One region of the Rhizobium sp. O111 genome, then DNA from elsewhere that is predicted to be linked to it. Evidence: riboswitches for the same ligand, from Rfam matches in the RefSeq annotation. Region 1 holds a riboswitch; the other holds the start of a gene.

Evidence for each region. A riboswitch is a leader RNA that binds a small molecule or an ion and turns the genes downstream of it on or off. The one in region 1 is predicted to bind cobalamin.
Region 2: another riboswitch for cobalamin. It lies ahead of bluB (5,6-dimethylbenzimidazole synthase); the one in region 1 lies ahead of cobU (bifunctional adenosylcobinamide kinase/adenosylcobinamide-phosphate guanylyltransferase).

Annotation. Positions count from the first base shown of each region.
Region 1 is NZ_JBSHXL010000001.1:1,878,319-1,885,719, forward strand. It holds gene cobN (cobaltochelatase subunit CobN) at 1-283, opposite strand, end outside; gene cobW (cobalamin biosynthesis protein CobW) at 293-1,342, opposite strand; gene cobU (bifunctional adenosylcobinamide kinase/adenosylcobinamide-phosphate guanylyltransferase) at 1,347-1,865, opposite strand; cobalamin riboswitch at 1,977-2,369, opposite strand; gene ACVTFQ_RS09535 (chloride channel protein) at 2,616-4,406, shown strand; gene ACVTFQ_RS09540 (cobyric acid synthase) at 4,403-5,857, opposite strand; gene ACVTFQ_RS09545 (hypothetical protein) at 6,297-6,644, shown strand; gene ACVTFQ_RS09550 (entericidin domain-containing protein) at 6,651-6,806, opposite strand; gene ACVTFQ_RS09555 (LysR family transcriptional regulator) at 6,961-7,401, opposite strand, start outside.
Region 2 is NZ_JBSHXL010000001.1:1,517,403-1,524,803, forward strand. It holds gene ACVTFQ_RS07765 (DUF2865 domain-containing protein) at 1-957, shown strand, start outside; gene bluB (5,6-dimethylbenzimidazole synthase) at 971-1,657, opposite strand; cobalamin riboswitch at 1,698-1,882, opposite strand; gene ACVTFQ_RS07775 (TolB family protein) at 1,908-2,741, opposite strand; gene ACVTFQ_RS07780 (LTA synthase family protein) at 3,016-4,911, shown strand; gene ACVTFQ_RS07785 (DUF1003 domain-containing protein) at 4,999-5,523, shown strand; gene ACVTFQ_RS07790 (TadE/TadG family type IV pilus assembly protein) at 5,697-6,119, shown strand; gene ACVTFQ_RS07795 (pilus assembly protein TadG-related protein) at 6,128-7,401, shown strand, end outside.

The DNA of each region.
Region 1 (7,401 bases):
CATAATGAAAATAACTGGCGCCGCCGAGCGCTCTGACGATGATCAGCTTCGCATGCCTCGCCGTGCGCTCGACATAGGCATCGACGGACATCGGATGCTTGAGGCTCATCAGGCTGGCGATGCGCAGCGACCGTCCCCCACCTCGCTGACGATGCGCGGCTGCTACCGCCGCCAGTTCGGTGTCGGCAGCGGAGAGAAACAGGATGTCGCCGGGCGACTGACCGAGATCGATCGCCTCCTCGCCGTCGCTGATCGTTCCCTGCTGGGCTAGAAGCAGATGCATCGTCTTGCCTTATGCGAGCGCCGAAATCGCCTGACGCACCGCGCTCTCATCCATCTCATGCAGCCCGATCACCACCAGCCGCGTACCGCGCGCCTCGCCGGCAGCCCAGGCACGGTCGAAATAGTGGTCGATACGGCTTCCGACGGCCTGCAACTGCAGCCGCATCGGCTTGCCGGGAACGTCGACGAAGCCCTTGAGGCGCAGAACGTCGTGCTCGGCAATGATGCCCTTCAGGCTCTCGACAAAGGCGGCCGGATCGGCGATCGGTCCGAGCTCTACCACGAAGCTATCGAACTCGTCGTGATCGTGCGGCGTACCATCCTCATGTTCAAGCTCGTGATGGGACTTGCGGTTGCCGATATCTCCCTCGGTGCCGATGCCAAGGCCGAGCAGCACGCTTGCCGGCACGTCGCCGTTCTTCGCCTCGATCATCGCGGGCTTGCGCGCCGTGCGCGAAGCGACCTCGTCACGCACCCGGGCAAGGCCGGCGCCGTCGATGAGGTCGGTCTTGTTGAGCACGATCAGGTCGGCGCAGGTCAGCTGGTCCTCGAAGAGTTCCTCGATCGGGCTCTCGTGGTCGAGCGTCTCGTCCTCGACGCGGCGGGCGTCGACGGCGTCGTGATCGTCGGCGAAGCGGCCGGCGGCCACGGCGGCGCTGTCGACCACGGTGATCACGCCATCGACCGTCACCTGCGTGCGGATGTCGGGCCAGTTGAAGGCGGCGACCAGCGGCTGTGGCAGGGCGAGGCCGGAGGTTTCGATGACGATATGATCCGGCCGGTTCTCGCGCTCCAGGAGCTTGCTCATCGTCGGGATGAAGTCGTCGGCCACCGTGCAGCAGATGCAGCCATTGGTGAGCTCGATGATATCGTCCTCGGTGCAGTTTTCCGCGCCGCAGCCCTTCAGCACTTCGCCATCGACGCCGAGATCGCCGAACTCGTTGATGATGAGCGCGATCTTCTTGCCGCCCGCATTGGTCAACAGGTTGCGGATCATCGTCGTCTTGCCGGCGCCGAGGAAGCCGGTGATGACGGTGGCGGGGATCTTCTGCTGGTTCATCAATTCAACCCTTCATTTTCAGCGGCAGTCCCGCCGCGATAAAATACACATCCGCGGCGACCGCCGCGATCATCTGGTGCAGTCGCCCGGCATGGTCGCGAAACTCGCGCGCCATGCGGTTCTCGGGCACGATGCCGAGGCCGACTTCATTGGAAACGATGACGAGGCGCGCCTTCGCCTGAGGCAGATAGGCGGCCAGTGCCGCGAACGCCGCCGCCATGTCGCGCTCATCCATCATCAGATTGGTGACCCAGAGCGTCAGGCAATCGACAAGCACCGCCCGCCCCTCGCCATCGATCGCGGCAAGCCGGCCTGCGAGATCGAGCGGTTCCTCATGCGTCGTCCAGAGGTCGCCGCGATCGGCCTTGTGCTGCTCGATCCGTGCACGCATCTCCTCGTCCCAGGCGCGGCCGGTGGCGATGTAGTGGCGCTCGAGGCCGCTGTCGATGACGAGCTGCTCGGCAAAGCGCGACTTGCCGGAACGGGCGCCACCTAAAATAAGCGTAGAGGATACCGTCGTCATGCGTGGACGACTTCACAGGAGCGCGTCCGGCCTGACGCCGACGCCAAAATCTCATTGTCTGCCATGACAACCTCCGTGCTGGCATTGGGCACATTTGCCCAGGGTTGGGCTTTGCGCCCGGCACGATTGGCAGGTCTCCTGGCTCGCGGGTCCAGGCGACGATCGGGATAGCCACGCAGGCCATCCCGATCGTGCCATCGGTTCTTCCTCGCCTTCCCGGCTGCAATCATGAAAAGGCGGACGATTCGTAGATTTAGAGGCGTCCAACCCCGGTTGATCATGGCTTGCATTGCCAGTGGCTTTTCCGCCGTCTTCCGCCCCTCGCCCGCCTGCACCACGCAGGCAGCCGGCAAGAGAACATCCGACGCCGGACGGAAGACCCTGACCGCTCTACAGTCGCGGGGTCGGCTGTGATGAAGGCGCCCTGGTTGGGTCCACCCCGTCACATTCCCTTTTCATCCGCACCGCTTTTGGCGATCCGGAACCATCCGTTATCGATCCATGGTTAGGCAAGCGCGACAGCGAAGTCAATCGACCGCCAATCGCGGCCACCAGCCAAATTGATTGACATCAACCCTCAAGACGATCATCTCTACCAAATTTATCGTCTATAATCAGGCACTTAATGTCATAAAAACTTGTTGCGTCAGCCGGGTTTTTGCCGCATTTGCAGCGCATGCGGCGCAGCACCGCAAATGTCCCCTCCTTCGCCACCCTTGAACGGGCTTTCGCCCGCCTAGTTTCCCCATCATGCGCCTGAAAATCAATCTTAGACGGCTCGGCCCGCTACACACACTGCTCGATGCGGGGCGCATGCGCGCGCTCCTGAGGCGCAGCGAAATGGGCATGGTGCTGGCCGGCGCGCTGATCGGCGTCACGTCTGGCCTCGCCGTCACCGGCATGAGCCTGATTTCGCGCGAGATGCACAGTCTGATCTTCGGGATCAGCGATGTCGAGCGTTTGAGCTCCTCTCAGATCGACGACAAGTTCCTGCTGATGGCGGCCCCCGTCTGCGGCGGCATCCTTCTCGGTCTTCTGATGTATGTGCTGGCGAAGACCCGCAAGAAGCCGATGGTCGACCCGATCGAGGCCAACGCGCTGCATGGCGGCCGCCTGTCCTTGACCGACAGCATCATCGTCGCGATCCAGAACCTGATCTCCAACGGCTTCGGCGCATCCGTCGGCCTCGAAGCCGGCTACACGCAGTTGGCGTCCGGCATCGCCTCGAAGCTCGGCTTCAAGCTGCAGCTGCGCCGCGCCGACCTGCGCGTTCTCGTCGGCTGCGGCGCCGCCGGCGCTATCGCGGCCGCCTTCAACGCGCCGCTCACGGGTGCCTTCTACGCCTTCGAGCTGATCATCGGCACTTACACGATCGTGTCGCTCACACCGGTCGTCGTGTCGGCGCTCGTCTCCACGCTGGTCGCCCGGCTGCTGGCCGGCAGCGACTTCATCATCGATGTCGGCGATTTCGGCACCGTCATGCCGGCCGATTACGTGCCGGCCATCCTGCTCGGCGCCTTCTGCGCCGGCATCGGCATCCTGATCATGCAGGGCGTCGCCTTTATCGAGGAGCTCGCACGCCGCAGCTCGATCGCGCTCCCCTTCCGCCCGGCGCTTGGCGGCATCATCGTTGGGCTGCTCGCGCTGGTGACACCGCAGGTGCTGTCGGCAGGCCATGGCGCGCTGCATCTCAATCTCGACCGTGAAGTCGTGATTCCCGTGCTGATCGGACTTTTCCTGCTCAAGGCGCTGGCATCAGCGATCTCGATCGGCTCCGGCTTCCGTGGCGGCCTGTTCTTCGCCTCGCTGTTCATGGGCGCGCTGCTTGGCAAGTTCTTCGCCTATTCGGCTCCCTACTTCGCGCACGCAACGCTGACGCCGATCATCTACGCCGTCGTCGGCATGAGCTCGCTTGCCGTCGCCGTCATCGGCGGGCCGCTGACCATGACCTTCCTGGCGCTCGAAATCACAGGCGACTTCCCGATCACGGCGCTGGTCTTGGCCGCCGTCATCACCTCGTCGCTGGTCGTGCGCAGCACCTTCGGCTACTCCTTCGCGACATGGCGTTTTCACCTGCGCGGCGAAAGCATCCGCAGCGCCCACGATGTCGGCTGGATCCGCAATCTGACGGTCAACAAGCTGATGCGCGCCGACGTCAAGACCGCGAAGGTCGGCATCAGCATCGAGCAATTCAAGGAAAGCTTCCCGATCGGCTCGGCCCAGCGCGTGATCTTGGTCGAGGACAGCGGCAAATATGCCGGCCTCGTGCTCGTGCCCGATATCTACGCCAACCTCACCGACACCGCCGACGAGAGCAAGGGCCTCGACGAATTCGTACGCTACCGCAACGACTTCCTGACGCCGCAGATGAACGCCAAGCAGGCCGCGGCGATCTTCGACAAGACCGAGAGCGAAGCGCTCGCCGTCGTCAACAACCTCGTCGAGCGCACCGTGGTCGGCCAGCTCAGCGAAGCCCACACGCTGCGCCGTTACAGCGAAGAACTGGACCGCCGCCGCCGCGAGGTCTCGGGCGAAATCTAACCCAACAGGTTGTCCAGCCAGCGCTTGTCCAGATGCGTTTCCAGCGCGGCGGCAACCTCGTCAAGCGCCTGCTCGACGCCGGCGCGATAGTCGCGGCTTTGGCCTGTGAGGCCGAAGCTTGCAAGCAGCCGGGACCGGTAGCCGTCACTGGCAAACAGCCCGTGCAGATACGTCCCAACGACCCGCCCGTCCCCGGATATCGCGCCATCAGGCTTGCCGTCGACGATCGCGAAGGGGCGCACGCGGTCGGCGCCTTCGGTGATCCCGAGATGGATCTGGTAGCCCGAGAGTGCCTCGCCATTCTCCGCCGAAACCGCCGCGCTGTTGCGCACCGTCTTCTCCGCGTCCATGACGGTCTCGACGTCGAGCAGCCCTAGGCCCCCGATCTCACGCACGCTCCCCTCGATGCCCAGCGGATCACGCACCACGCGCCCTAGCATCTGGTAACCGCCGCAGATTCCGATGACCCGTCCACCGCGCCTGACATGCGCGGCAAGTTCCGTATCCCAGCCTTGAGCCCTGAAATCCGCAAGATCGGAAATGGTCGATTTCGACCCAGGAAGAATGATCAGCTGCGCATCGGCAGGCAACCGTTCACCGGCACGAACGAACACCAGCTCCACATCCGGCTCCGCCAGCAACGGATCGAGATCGTCGAAATTCGCGATCCGCGGCAACACGGGAACCGCGATCTTCAGCGCCCCGGCCTGCCCCCGCGACAGCCGCTCCAGCGCCACCGAATCCTCGGCGGGCAGCCGTGAGGCGGCCTTCAGCCACGGCACGACGCCGAAACAGGGCCAGCCTGTGAAACGCCCGACAGCAGCGATCCCGTCGTCGAACAACGACACGTCGCCGCGAAACTTGTTGATGATATAGCCCGAGATCATCGCCCGATCCTCGTCGGACAAGATCGTGTGCGTCCCGACCAGCGAGGCGATCACACCGCCACGATCGATATCCCCGACGAGAACCACGGGCACGCCGGCGCGCGTCGCAAACCCCATATTGGCGATATCGCCCGGCCGCAGATTGATCTCGGCCGGCGACCCCGCCCCCTCGACGATGACGAGATCGGCCCCGCGCGAAATCCTCTGAAAGCTCTCGGTGACATAGTCGAGCAATTGCGGCTTCAGCCGCTGATAGTCGCGGCCCTTGGCCTGCCCCCAGACCTTGCCCTGCACGATGATCTGGCTGCCGACATCCGATTGCGGTTTCAAGAGCACCGGGTTCATGTGCACGGAAGACGGCACCCGCGCTGCCATCGACTGCAGCCACTGCGCCCGCCCGATCTCGCCGCCATCATCGGCGACGGCGGCATTGTTCGACATGTTCTGCGGCTTGAACGGGCGCACCGAGATGCCACGATTGGCCGCCAGCCGGCAAAGGCCGGCGACGAGCACCGTCTTGCCGACATCCGAGCCGGTTCCTTGCAGCATGATGGCTTTGGTCATTGACGCGGCGCTCCTCAAAACTGAAGACGGCGTACAACGGCGTTTCAGCCCCGGTCAATCGCAACAGCCCGATCGCAACCGTTCTAAATGCGAAAGCCGCGCAGACCCGAGGTCGCGCGGCTTGCCGAAATACGCTGGCGCTTTGCCCATACACGGCGAAGCTCACGTTCCCCGGGACGCAGTACCTGATCCGGAGAAGCAGCGGTTGTCCCCCGCCACGTCGCTATTCTTAGCGCCACATTGTTACCGGATGGTTAGTGAGCACTTAACCAAATATGAATTCGCGCCCTTTTGGCGATTTTGTTTCGGCAACGATATGAGCGGGTTGAGACAGGCTGCCGCACGGGCGACAGGTTTCCGCAAGCAAGCACCTTGCATATAAGTCGCCAAAGACGACTCGCCGCGTCAAGCGACGAATGACACGACATGGAGAATGACGATGACCTCAGCCCCGTTTCCCGATTCCGAGACGATCGCCGCCAAGTTTTCCGCGCTGGGCGAACAGGACAAGTCCTATCTTGGGCTGATCATGGAAAACCCGGCGCAGGACGACAGCCTGCTAGATGGCATCCATCGCCACCTCGACAATGCGTCGCGCGCACCGTTCCTGAACACGCTGAAGCTCGAGGCATTGGGAAAATGGGTTGGGGACGCAGCACCGCCGCGTCTCCAGATTCGTTTGATGGAAGCTTCCAAGTCCAGCCAGCATCCGACCTATGCCGCCTTCCGCAAGGGCCTGACGGCATCGGGTGGGCTGGAGAAAGCTTATCCGCAGGCGAAGATCTGAGCCGGCTTAGCGCTGCGCGGCGTGATTGACGTTGCGTCCAGCATCCTGCGTGGCGTTGACGGCGTTCGCCGTATCGCGACCGACGCCACGGATGGTGTTGGCGCAAGAGGCCAGAGTGAACAGAAGCATGATGGCAGCACCAATCTTTACCGTGGTGGTCATAGTCGGAAATCCCTTGTTTAAAAACCGCTCTCCGCAGCCAGTCGCACGACTGCTGCGCGCTGATAACGCACTGAACCCAAAAAGGTTTCAGCCGGACTTTTCTTTTTTAAATGAACGATATTAGCCGGGCACGAACCTCGTGCCCGGATGACCTTCAGGCGGCGATCGCCTTGGCTTTTTCGCTGAACGCAAGCCGGATGCTTTCGGCCACCGTTTTCATAGGCGCGGTCATCTGCGAGATGGTCAACAGGCGGATATCGAAGGAGCCGAGCTCGGGCAGCCCGTCCTGCGCGCCGAGGATTTCCATATCTTCTCCGACATAGGAGCGTGGCAGCGGCGCGATGGCGAGATCGGAGACCACGGCGGCGCGCTGCGCCATCGTGTGGCCGCTGAGAAACGCCACGCGGAAATCCCGTTTCATCCGCTCGAGCTGCGCAAGCGCCTCAAGCCGCCAGATGCATCCCTCTTCCCAGATGGAGATCGGCAGCGGCTCGCGGCGATGCGCGGTGCCGCATTTGGCCCCGGCCCAGACCAGTCGCTCGCGATAGACGATCTCGCCATCGGTCGGCAGCGGGCGCGTGGCGCAGTTGATCAG
Region 2 (7,401 bases), 360 kb from region 1:
ATTACCGAACAGAACCTCGAGCTTCGCAAACTGCGCAGCGACCAACGCCGCAGCGGTTGCAGCAGCGGCAGTATGGTCGTCATCGGCGGCGACAATGCCGGCTATTGCGGCGAGCTCGAACAGGCCGAAGCGAAGATGCTCGACAACATCGCCGACCTGCAGATGCGCCGTGACGAGTTGCGCGCGCAAAGCCCGGACGCTCGCCTGCGCAACGAACTCTTCGCCGCACTCGACGAAAACAACTGCAACGCGCCCGTGCAGCAACATGAAGAGCCGCAATATGCGAACCCGCCCAGCATCGATGATCAGGCGATGCGCAGTGACACCTTCATTCCGCTCGGCGGCGAGCGTCAGCGCTCCTACGAGTTCTCGCCTGGCGGCCAGCCGCTCACGCATCTGAACACGATCTGCGTGCGCAGCTGCGACGGCGGCTTCTTCCCCATCCGCTCGAACGCAACCTCTTTCGATTTCGCCCGCGACGCCAACACCTGCCAGCAGATGTGCCCGGGCATCGAAACCGAGCTCTACTATCACGACGTCTCCAGCGGCGAGACGGAGAACATGATCTCGGCCTCCACGGGCGCGCCCTACAGCGCCATGCCGAATGCATTCGCCTACAAGAACCGCAAGCCCGGCGAAAAGTCGTCCTGCAGCTGCAATCTGCCCGCCTATTACGAACAGATGCGCCGCAACCAGTCTGTGAGCGCGCCGTCGCCGCAAAGCTCGATCACCACGATCGAAACCCCGAACACCGCCGCCGCCAAGCCCGAAACCCAACCTACGCCACAGCCGCCAGCGCCCCAGTCGCAGATCCCCGATCGCCCCTATGATCCCAGTGCCGGCAAGGTGCGCCAGGTGGGGCCGCAGTTCCTCGCCGGCGATCAAGGGTCGATCGACCTGAAACACCCAGCCATGCCGGGAGCCCAGCCCCAGCAACCGCCGGCGCAGAAGCAATAGCTGGCGTCGTGGGTTACACGCCCTCGCCCCAGCGATCGGTAAACACCAGCTCCTCCAGCGGCAGCCGCTGCCGCCAGCCCTTCACCGCGAGCTCCGGCTCCTCGTAGAGCCGGTCGACATAACCGACACAGAGCCAGGCGACGATCTCGATCCGCTCGGGCACGCCGAGCGCCCGCTTCAGATCCGCCTCGTGGAAGATGCTGACCCAGCCGACGCCGATGCCCTCGGCGCGCGCCGCGAGCCACAAGTTCTGCACCGCGCAGACGGTGGAGTAGGAATCCATCCGCATATTGTGCGTCCGCCCCAGCACCACGTCGCCGCAGCGATCCGGATCGCAGGTCACGCAGATCCCGACGGGTGCCGTGCGAATGCCCTCGAGTTTCAAGGCGCGATATGCCTGCTGCCGCTCGCCGGAAAACATCTCCGCCGCCTCGGCATTCGCCTTGGCGAAGGCCTTCCACACGGTCGATCGGACGGCCCGATCGCGCACCACGATGAAATTCCAAGGCTGCATGAAGCCGACGGACGGCGCGTGATGCGCGGCAGCCAGCAGGCGTCCGATCACGTCATCGGGCACGGCATCCGGTAGGAACTCCGATCGCACGTCGCGTCTGGTCTCGATGGCTCTGTAAACGGCGTCGCGCTCGCTCGCCGAAAAGGCGCCGGCTCTCGCAAGAGAGCCAGATTGGTCTGGTCGCATCGTCAATCCCCAACAACACAACCGGCCGCTGTCCAGGCGGTCAGTCTATGATTGTCGGGCCGGTCTTCTGACTTGGCGTCATCCGTCTGCCACGCCTTCCCGGCAAAGAGCGCCAGTGGCATCAAGCGGCAGACGTCGGCCTTACAGCGTTGGGCACGTTCCGGTCTTGCACCGAATTCCCGATTCTCCCGCAAGCCTGCGGGCACCCGACGCGCCACCTATGCCGACAAACCGCGCACGATGCAATCGCTCAAGCTTCGACCGGGAAATATCGGACATAGGCGAATTCGTCACCATCCGGTGACCAGTTCGGAACATTGATCGACCCCTGCCCACCGAACAGCTCGAACAGCGTCGTCAGGTTGCCGCCGTCCATATCCATGATCCGCATCCGCACATGCTTGTCGCGCGGATGGTCGAACACATCGGGATCGTAGGAAATCAGCACGACTTTGTCGTTCTTCGGAGAGGGATGCGCGAACCAGTTGCCGTAATTGTCGTGCGTCACCTGTTCCACGCCCGTCCCGTCGGGATGGATGCGCCAGATCTGCATCAATCCGGTGCGGCTGGAGTTGAAATAGATCCAGCGCCCGTCGGCCGAATAATCCGGCCCGTCATTGCGGCCCTCGCCATGCGTCAACCGCCGCTCTTCGCCGCCGGTCACGTCGATCGTGTAGATGTCGAACACGTCGCCGCGAATACCGCAATAGGCGAGCTCCTTCCCGTCAGGCGACCAGCCATGCCAGTAGGACGGATGATTGGTGGTCACCAGCTGCGGCGCCCCGCCCTCGATCGGCAGCGTGTAGATCGCCGCTTTGCCGAACTCGATCTTGTCTGTGATCACGATGCGAGTGCCATCGGGTGAAATCCCGTGGTCGTTGTTGCAGGCGGTCGCGAAGCCGCTATCGACCTTCTGCACTTTCGCTGAACCATCGAGCGCCAGCTTGTAGAGCATGCCCTGATCGTTGAGCAGGAGATAGCTGCCGTCAGGAGCGTAATTCGGGGCTTCGACCAGCCTCTCGGTCTGCCAGATCACGCGGGCCTCACCCGTCTTGACGTTGTAGATCTCGACGGAACTGCGCATGCAAACTCTCCTCTGACGCGAACATATCCATGACCTACGACAGCCAAATAAGGCACGCAAGGATCGCCCCCGCGCCGCCATGGCAGGGTCCATCCGGAACACACGCTACATGAGGCAACCGGCTGCCGAAAAGTTTGTGATCAAAAAAGCGTTAAGCCCGCGAAACAACAATGGTTCATCTAGCGTTCATGACGAAGATGTGACAGTTCGGTGACGTTATGATGACACTGGAGTTCCGCCATTGATCGCCCAAGTTTTCAAGTCCGGAGCGGCAATGCGCGAAGCGGCGCTCTATGGTGGCGTCGGCGCGGATACCCGCCCCTCCATCCTGCGCGGCGTAATTGCAGTCGCCCTGACGGCGGTGATGGCGCTGCTTGCAACCTTCTCGGTCGAAGTGATCGCGCGCGGCGGTGCAACCGATGTGGGCGCATTTCTGTCTTCCACGGCCCGTCCAGGCATGACCACGGTCGTGATGCTGACCATCGTTATGCTCTGCGTCGATGCGGTGCTGGGCCGCCGTTTCCTCTCTGCACTGGTCGTGCTGCCGCTCGTCCTCGTCCCGGCGCTCGTCTCCAATCAGAAGCAGCACTACCTCTCCGATCCGCTCTATCCCTCGGACATGCTGTTCGGCCGCCAGATTCTCGAGTTGCTTCCGGTCATGGTCCGCGACCGCCCGATGACGGCTATCGCGGTTGCCGTCGGCATCCTGCTCTCCGTCACTGGCCTCGTGCTGGCATGGCGCTACGCCTGGCGCCGCCTGCCGAAGATGGCGCGCCGCAACCGCATCCGTAATCTCTGCCTGACGGTTCCCGTCATCGCCGCCTTCGGCTCGCTGATGGATTACTCGCAGTATTCCTATATCCGCGACCGCCTGCAGGTGGTGCCGATGATGTGGGACCAGAAGGAGAACTACCGCAGCAACGGCTTCATCCTCGCTTTCATCTTCAACATCCCGATGGCCGACGTCGCCTCGCCCGCCGGCCTCAATGCGCAGGCGCTCGATGCCATCCCGTCGCGCAATTACGGCTATCTCAGCGGCCCGAGCGACAAGCCTGACGTTATCATGCTGATGAGCGAATCCTTCTGGGATCCGACGCGCCTCAAGACGCTGAAATTCTCCGAAGACCCGATGCCGACGATCCGCGCGGCGCAGTCCGGCCATGTCTTCTCGCCCGAGTTCGGCGGCATGACCGCCAATGTCGAGTTCGAGGCGCTGACCGGCTTCTCGAATGCCTTCCTGCCCTATGGCAGCATTCCCTACCAGCAGTATATCCGCAACGACATCCCGTCGCTCGCCACCTTTTTCCGCGGCGAAGGCTATGCGGCCCGTGCGCTGCATCCGTTCAGCGGCTGGTTCTGGAACCGCAACGAGGTCTACAAGGATTTCGGCTTCGAGGAGTTCCGCACCGAAGAAACCATGCCGACCATGGAAAAGCGTGGCATCTTCGCCTCCGACGACAGCCTGATGAAGGAGATCATGCAGGAAGCCGACGGGCTCGACCGGCCCTTCTTCTTCTTCGCGGTCACTCTACAGGGACATGGCCCCTATGAGGCCAACCGCTACGCCAACAACACGGTCGACATCACCGGCAATCTGACCGACGCCGACCGCGCCACGCTCGCTACCTATACGCAGGGCGTCAAGGAGGCCGACGACAGCTTCAAGATGCTGACCGAATGGGCATCCAAGCGTGACCGCGAGACGATCATCGTGCTCTGGGGCGACCACCTGCCGCCGCTCGGCAGCGTCTACACGAACACCGGCTACATGCCCGACCAGGTCGCCACCCGCCGCGCCTCCGTCAGCGTGATGAAGCAGGAGCACGAGACGCCGCTGGTCATTTGGTCGAACCGCAAGGGCGTCAAGCAGAACGTCGGCACCATCAGCCCGTCGCAGCTGCCCTATCACGTGCTGAAATTCGCCGGCTACGAGCACCCCTTCTACACCGGCTTCCTCGGCCGCGTGCAGAAGAAGTACCCGATTGTAGACCGCTATCAGCTGATCACCCGCGACAACACCGCCTCGCCGGACTGGGTTCGCGACGCCAAGACCATCGATCCGCTTGTCCGCGACTACCGCTATCTCCAGCACGATGTGATGTTCGGCAAGGCGCAGACCGTCGAACGCTTCTTCCCGCAGCATTCCTGGCTGCGCGCCGAGGGCTCCTGAGCACGGCAGACATGCACGTTGCCGCATTGCATTCCTGGCGCAGAACGGAATACTCCCCGCCAACATAAGTTGATCGGGAGTCGCGCCATGAACAATCTCTCCAGTTTCGTCCACCTGCATTTCGACAAGTCCGCCAACGAGCTCGGCGATATCGAAAAGCGGGTGCTGGAAAAGGCGCATGCGCGCAAGATCATCTCGACGGATATCAATGCCGCGCTGAAAGCCGAATCGTCCTTCGGCGAGCGGATGGCGGATAGCATTGCCCGCGTCGGTGGCTCCTGGACCTTCATCACCACCTTCCTGGTCTTCCTGGCCGTCTGGTGCGTCATCAACACCATCATCCTTTCGACGCGCGCCTTCGACCCCTACCCCTTCATCTTCCTCAACCTCGTCCTCTCCATGGTCGCCGCCATCCAGGCGCCGATTATCATGATGTCGCAGAACAGGCAGGCCGAGCGCGATCGCTTCGAGGCTGCCAAGGACTATGAAGTCAACCTGAAGGCCGAGCTGGAAGTGCTGTCTCTGCACCAGAAGATCGACATGCAGGTGATGACCGAGATCGCCGCGCTGCGCGAGGATATCGCGAGATTGACCCAGAAGCTCGGCAACTGATCCCAGGCCGGCGAAAAGATTAGCCGGCCACAGTAATAGCGCGCCATTTCCGTACACCCTGATATCTTGCGGGTACACGCATGGGGTTTATTAGGTAAGCAAAAATTAATACGGTTAAATGTATCCTTCGGTTGTCTTCGCTGCGGCGTTGGCCATTGCAAGGAGTGCAGTGCATGAGAAATGCCCGACGTCTTCTCGCCAACCGGCAGGGTGCGGCCGCGATAGAGTTCGCAATCGTTGCACCGGTCTTCCTGCTCGTTCTTCTCACCCTGATCGCCTACGGCATCTACCTGAGCGCCGCGCATGCGCTGCAGCAGCTGACGGCGGATGCCGCACGCACGGCGGTGGCCGGCCTTTCCGAGCAGGAACGCGCCCAGCTCGTCAACAATTACATCGCGCTCTCGACCCTCAACGACCCACTGATCGACCGCAAGAAACTCCAGGTCACCGTCGCCACCGACCCCACGAACGCCAACCAGTTCACGGTCACGACGGAGTATGACGCCAGCGCCCTACCGATCTGGAATCTCTACACATTTCCGCTTCCGGACACCAAGATCCGCCGCTTCGCCACGATCCGCATGGGTGGTATATGAAAGCAGGCATGAGGCGATATCTGGCGGGTTTCAGCACCCGCCGGGATGGCAACATCGCGATCATGGCGGCGCTCTCGGCGCCATTGATCATTTCCACGCTTGCGCTCGGCGTCGACTTCGGCGCGATGACGCTGCAGCAGCGCCGTCTGCAGCAGTTGAGCGATATCGGCGCCATCGTTGCGGCGTCCGACATCAACAACGCCGCCAGCAATCTGGTCACCAACTTCCAGCAGAACGGCCTCAACGTCGCGGTAAAGTCAGGCGTGGCTTACGCAACATCATCAGGAACCAAGCTGCTGAACGCCGCCCAGCTCGACACCTATGATGCCGTCGTCCAATACACGCCAGGGATTTATCTGGCCGATCCCGCCGTGCCGCCCGAGCAGCGCTTCGTGGCCGGGACCCAGCCCTATGATGCCGTCAAGGTTGCGATCCAGCAGAAGGCGCAGTTGACCTTCGCCGCCTCGATCATCCCGCCCCCGACGCTCGGCGCGACCGGAACCGCGTCCGCCTCCAAGCTCGCCGCCTTCTCCGTCGGCTCGCGTCTGGCGAGCCTCAACGGTGGTATCCTCAACGCCATTCTCGGCGGCCTGCTCGGCACCACCGTCTCGCTGAAGGTGGCCGATTACGACGCACTCGCCGCCGCCAATATCGACCTCCTGTCCTATCTCGACCTTCTCGCGACCAAGCTGAACGTCACCGCCGGCACCTATGATGACCTTCTGGCCACCGACATCTCCTATCCGCGCCTGCTCGACACGCTGGCGGCAACGCAAGGCCTGACGCCAACCGTCAGCAAGGCGGTCACCTCGCTCTCCAAGGGGCTCGGCACCACGCAGATCAAGGTCAAGCTGCAGAACCTCATGAGCCTCGGTTCCGTCGGCGAGCGGATGATCGGCTCCGGATCGCACCTGCTGCTTGAGGCCAGCGCGCTCGACATCATCTCCGCCAGCGCCTTCGCCGCCAACCAGGGCAAGCAGGTCGGCGTCAATCTCGCCGGCACGGTTCCGGGGCTGACCAGCGTCACGCTGAAGATCGCCATCGGCGAGCGCCCCAAGGGCATCGCCTCCAACGCGATCGGCACCACCGGATCGGCGGTGCGCACCGCGCAGATCCGCATCGCCATTGAAGCCGGCGTGACGGGGCTCAGCACCATTGCCGGCATCAAGCTGCGCGTACCGCTCTATGTCGAGGCCGCCTATGCGGAAGCCAAGCTCGCAAGCTTCGCCTGCCTCGGCGGCGGCCCGAAAAGCGCCAGCATCGGCGTCGATGTCGTGCCGGG